Linked DNA regions of Collimonas fungivorans. The protein of the gene in region 2 binds, or shares a complex with, the protein of the main gene of each other region. Links are inferred from orthologs where the notes say so. Each region holds a gene or a part of one and is shown on either strand. Other genes may lie near its edges.

Evidence for each region. Proteins that work in one complex are often made in the same cells at the same time.
Region 1: the proteins of metK (region 2) and groL are in contact, whole or in part, in a cryo-EM structure (PDB 8P4O), measured with the Escherichia coli proteins. The link is inferred for Collimonas fungivorans from one-to-one orthologs.

What each region holds. Positions count from the first base shown.
Region 1 is NZ_CP013232.1:4,775,034-4,777,978, forward strand. The notes cover bases 4-2,923. They hold groL (chaperonin GroEL), read left to right. Parts: upstream 4-597; coding sequence 598-2,250; downstream 2,251-2,923. Other genes in these bases: groES (co-chaperone GroES), read left to right, coding at 204-497; CFter6_RS20935 (methionine ABC transporter ATP-binding protein), read left to right, coding at 2,588-2,923. Outside these bases: more of CFter6_RS20935, read left to right, coding at 2,924-2,945.
Region 2 is NZ_CP013232.1:5,141,378-5,144,245, reverse strand. Bases 4-2,846 are described here. They hold metK (methionine adenosyltransferase), read left to right. Parts: upstream 4-766; coding sequence 767-1,927; downstream 1,928-2,846. Other genes in these bases: CFter6_RS22530 (AI-2E family transporter), read left to right, coding at 2,078-2,846; CFter6_RS22540 (lysophospholipid acyltransferase family protein), read right to left, coding at 4-490. Also shown: more of CFter6_RS22540, read right to left, coding at 1-3; more of CFter6_RS22530, read left to right, coding at 2,847-2,868. UniProt on the Escherichia coli protein: Catalyzes the formation of S-adenosylmethionine (AdoMet) from methionine and ATP.

The sequences.
Region 1 (2,945 bases), 370 kb from region 2 along the record:
AAGATTATCCGGCGAACTCGAATGCGGGCTTGAAAAATCGACAGAGCGTCCCTATACTTAGCACTCGTTAGGAGAGAGTGCTAACAATCTCCTCGACCTAGTCACTGTGCGGCGCATTCATATAGCAAAGCAGAGCGGTCAGTCCACTTTGCTGCGATGTTGCTGCAAATACAAATAACCTGTTGAATCTCAAGGAGTCACATATGAATCTTCGTCCTTTGCACGATCGCGTCATCGTCAAGCGTCTCGACCAGGAAACTAAAACTGCATCCGGCATCGTGCTGCCAGACGCAGCTGCCGAAAAGCCGGATCAAGGTGAAGTCCTGGCCGTCGGTAACGGCAAGATTCTGGAAAACGGCAATGTCCGTGCGCTGGCAGTCAAGGTTGGCGACCGCGTTCTGTTCGGCAAATACTCCGGCCAGGCTGTCAAGATCGACGGCAATGAACTGCTGGTAATGCGCGAAGAAGACCTGTTTGCCGTAGTCGAAGCCAAGTAATTCCGGCCAGGCCGGAATTCTCTGGTTGGCCGGCGCCTGGCGCTTCCGACCGGATCCGGTCACTACCCAATCGAATTGAACCTATTCAGGAGAATAAAACATGGCAGCAAAACAAGTAATTTTCGGCGATGAAGCACGCGCCAAGATCGTCAACGGCGTCAACATCCTGGCTAATGCAGTCAAGGTGACCCTGGGTCCTAAGGGCCGCAACGTGGTCCTGGAACGCAGCTTCGGCGCTCCTACCGTCACTAAAGACGGCGTTTCGGTCGCTAAAGAAATCGAACTGAAAGACAAGCTGGAAAACATGGGCGCGCAGCTGGTGAAAGAAGTCGCTTCCAAGACTTCCGACAACGCTGGCGACGGTACTACTACTGCAACCGTGCTGGCGCAAGCCATCGTGCGCGAAGGCTTCAAGTATGTTGCCGCCGGTTTCAACCCGACTGACCTGAAGCGCGGTATCGACAAAGCTGTTGTCGCCATCGTTGCCGAAATCAAGACCCTGTCGAAGCCAACCACCACCAGCAAGGAAATCGCCCAAGTCGGTTCGATCTCGGCTAACTCCGACACCGACATCGGTGAAATCATTGCCAAGGCAATGGACAAGGTCGGCAAAGAAGGCGTGATCACCGTTGAAGACGGCAAGTCGCTGGAAAACGAACTGGACATCGTCGAAGGCATGCAATTCGACCGCGGCTACCTGTCGCCATACTTCATCAACAACCAGGAAAAGCAAGTTGTTGCCCTGGAAAACCCGTTCGTCCTGCTGTTCGACAAAAAAGTTTCGAACATCCGTGACCTGCTGCCGATCCTGGAACAAGTCGCCAAGTCCGGCCGTCCTCTGCTGATCATCGCAGAAGATGTCGAAGGCGAAGCGCTGGCTACCCTGGTTGTGAACAACATCCGCGGCATCCTGAAGACTGCAGCTGTCAAGGCGCCAGGCTTTGGCGACCGTCGTAAAGCCATGCTGGAAGACATCGCTATCCTGATCGGCGGCCAAGTGATCGCTGAAGAAGTCGGCCTGACACTGGAAAAAGCTACCCTGGCTGAACTGGGCCAAGCCAAGCGTATCGAAATCAGCAAGGAAAACACCACCATCATCGACGGCGCCGGCGAAGCCATCACCATCGAAGCACGCGTCAAGCAAATCCGCGCGCAGATCGAAGAAGCCTCTTCGGACTACGACCGTGAAAAACTGCAAGAACGCGTCGCCAAGCTGGCCGGCGGCGTTGCGCTGATCAAAGTCGGTGCTGCTACCGAAGTTGAAATGAAAGAAAAGAAAGCCCGCGTTGAAGATGCTCTGCACGCTACCCGTGCAGCAGTTGAAGAAGGCGTTGTGCCAGGCGGCGGCGTGGCATTCCTGCGCGCACGTGCCAACATCAAGGACCTGAAGGGCGACAATCCTGACCAGGAAGCCGGCATCAAGATCGTGCTGCGCGCGATCGAAGAGCCACTGCGCCAGATCGTATTCAACGCTGGCGACGAGCCATCGGTTGTGGTCAATGCAGTCCTGGCTGGCAAGGGCAACTACGGTTACAACGCTGCCGACGGCACTTATGGCGACATGATTGCACTGGGCATCCTGGACCCAACCAAGGTTACCCGTTCGGCATTGCAAAACGCCGCTTCGGTTGCTTCCCTGATCCTGACTACTGAAGCGATGATCGCTGAACAGCCAGAAGACAAGTCGGCTGGCGGCATGCCAGGCGGCATGGGTGGCATGGGCGGTATGGGTGGTATGGACGGCATGATGTAATTCCAAAGGCCGGCATTCTTCCGGCCTTTGTGAAACATCTGTTGTTGCTTTATGAAAAAGCCTGCGATGGTTATCCGTCGCGGGCTTTTTTACATCGCGCTCCGTAGCCCGTTAAATGGGGTCAGAGTAATTTTCGCAAAAAACGCGAAAAAAACTCTGACCCCATTTAACTACGTCTGCGGTGTTTGTATTTGCATAGACACGACGGTAATAACGCCATGCCTAAATGTTCCTTCCCATGCTTGACAAACGCTTATAAAATAAGCACCTACTAAAATACATAACGGCGGCGAGATTGTTGATGTTTATGCAATCAGCTGCCTTTTTTCATTCTGAAATGATAGAAATCAAAGCAGTCACCCAGCGCTTCAACGGCGCGCGCGGGCCGGTCGATGCGGTGCGCAACGTCAGCCTGTCGATCCGCAAGGGCGAAATCTTCGGCATCATCGGCCGCAGCGGCGCCGGCAAGAGCACGCTGGTGCGTTGCCTCAACCTGCTGAACCGCCCTACTTCCGGCAACATCGTCGTCGACGGCAAGGACCTGACCACGCTCGACGCCGAGCAGCTGCGCGGCGCGCGGCGGGAAATCGGCATGATTTTCCAGCACTTCAACCTGCTGTCGTCGCGCACCGTGTACGACAACATCGCGCTGCCGCTGGAGCTGGCCGGCTTGTCCAAAAGCGAGATCGCTAAAA
Region 2 (2,868 bases):
GCGCCTTGAACAGGGTGCGCACGCCTGCCAGGTTGGCCGGAGCCAGCAGCAGGTTGTGCCGTCCGCGCGCGCCTTCGATCAAGGGCTTGAGCGCGGCTTTGCGCGGCGGCCGGTACAGCGCGGTAAGCGGGGTCTTGGTGGCGATCGCCTGGGCGATGATTTCAAAACAGCCCAGGTGCGGGGTCAGGAAGATCACCCCGGTCTTGGCGTCCAGCGCCGCTTGCGCCAGCTCCCAGTTCTCGATGGCGGCGGTGCGCAGCACCCGTTGCGGCGCGGCGCACCAGATGAACGGCAGCTCGAACATGCTCTTGCCGGATTCACTGATGGCCTGCGGCAAAGCCGCCTGATAGCCGGCCCGGAACAGGTTGTCTTTCAATTTTCCGCGGTACGAAGCCGAGGCCAGGTAGACCAGCCAGCCGCCCAGCGTCCCTATTGCATGCAGGAAAAATAGAGGGAGTGTCGACAGCAGGCGGAAGAGTATTACAAGCATTGGAGGAGCTCATCGAGAGCTAAAAGAGGGTGGATTTTGCCGATTTTTTTCAAGAGGCGTAAAATAGCATAATAGTTTCAAAACCGAATATGGTTGCAAGGTGTTTTTGGAAGCCGATAGATTGCTTGCAGGAATTATCTTAATATATAGTAATTAGCATTATCCGCCGAGTTAATAGACAACTTGCGAGGCGGAATACAAATTTCGCTAAAGCGTCGCAGGCTCAACAGGTTTGACTGCGACATGGTCACCACTGTTTTTTTGTAGGAGCCTGTTATGGCACATGAGTACCTCTTCACTTCCGAATCCGTTTCTGAAGGTCATCCCGACAAAGTCGCGGACCAGATCTCCGACGCCATCCTCGACGCCATCTTTACCCAGGACCCGCAAGCGCGGGTCGCCGCCGAAACCTTGTGCAATACCGGTTTGGTCGTGCTGGCGGGTGAAGTCACCACCTTTGCCAACGTGGATTACATCGCCGTCGCGCGCGAAACCATCAAGCGTATCGGCTACGATAACGCCGACTACGGCATCGACTACAAGAGCTGCTCGGTGCTGGTCGGCTACGACAAGCAATCGCCGGACATCGCCCAGGGCGTGGATGAAGGCAAGGGCATCGATCTTGACCAGGGCGCCGGCGACCAGGGCCTGATGTTCGGTTATGCCTGCGACGAAACGCCGGAACTGATGCCGGCCGCAATCTATTACGCGCACCGGATCGTCGAACGCCAGTCGCAGTTGCGCAAGGATGGCCGCTTGCCATGGCTGCGTCCGGATGCAAAATCGCAAGTCACGCTGAAATACGTCGATGGCGTGCCGGTGGCGATCGACACCGTGGTGCTGTCGACCCAGCATGCGCCGGACATGCAGCACAAGGCGATCGAAGAAGCGGCGATCGAGGAAATCATCAAACCGGTGGTGCCGAAGGAGTGGCTGCAGAATACCCGCTACCTGATCAACCCGACCGGCCGTTTTGTCATCGGCGGCCCGCAAGGCGATTGCGGCCTGACCGGGCGCAAGATCATTGTCGACACCTACGGCGGCGCAGCGCCCCACGGTGGCGGCGCATTCTCCGGCAAGGACCCGTCCAAGGTCGACCGTTCGGCAGCTTATGCCGGTCGTTATGTCGCCAAGAACATCGTGGCCGCCGGCCTGGCCACCCGCTGCCAGATCCAGGTGTCGTACGCCATCGGCATCGCCAAGCCGACTTCGGTGATGGTGACCACCTTCGGCACCGGCAAGATCAGCGACGAAAAACTGGCGCAGCTGGTGCTGGAGCATTTCGACCTGCGCCCTAAAGGCATCGTGCAGATGCTGGACCTGCTGCGCCCTATCTACCAGAAGACCGCAGCCTACGGCCATTTCGGCCGCGAAGAGCCGGAATTCACCTGGGAACGCACCGACAAGGCCGCTGCCTTGAAAGCTGCCGCCCTGTAATTGCCGCCTGCCGGCATGGCGGGGATGGATGTTCCCTTTCCCCGCCATGCCGGACCAAACGTCGGCGATGCCAGAATCGTGCTTTGCACGATGGTGGCGACTTGCTACACTGACCACCTCAGTGACTACGATAAAAGAAACAAGTCCGCCATGGCCTCCGCCCCCCAATCCGTTTCCGATTCATCCGCCGATCGTCCGCCTCTGCGTCCCGTGGTGACCACCTTGCCGCGTTTCCGCCTGGCTGCCTGGCTGGTTGCGCTCACTGCGTTGTTCCTGGTGATGACCTTGCACATGCTGACTGCGCTGCTGGCCGGCCTGCTGGTATACGAGCTGGTGCGCGCGTTGACGCCGCTGGTGCAGCGCCGCCTGACCAGCCAGCGCGCACACCTGATTTCAGTAGTGTTCCTGTCTGCGATCATCATCGGCGCGCTGACGCTGGCGATAGTCGGCCTGGCGGCTTTTTTCCACGGTGGCCCCGACCGCATCCAGGTGCTGCAAGGGAAGCTGATGGTAGTGGTGGACCAGGCCCGCACCCAGCTGCCAGCCTGGCTGCAGCAATACCTGCCGGACGATATCGACGACATCCGCGAAATCATCAGCGATTGGCTGCAATCGCATCGCGGCGAAGTGCAACTGGCCGGCAAGGAAGCGGTGCAGGTATTCGTCCACGTGCTGGTGGGCATGGTGCTGGGCGCCATGGTGGCCTTGAACGCCGCCCATCCGATGCCGTTGCTGCAGCCGCTGGCGGCCGAATTGCTGGGACGGGCGCAGCTGCTGGCGGATGCGTTTCGCCGCGTGGTGTTCGCCCAGGTCAAGATTTCGCTGCTGAACACCACCCTGACGGCGATCTTCCTGCTGGTGGTGCTGCGGCTCGGCGGCATCCACCTGCCGTTGACCAAGACCATGATCGTCGTCACTTTCCTGGCGGGCCTGCTGCCGGT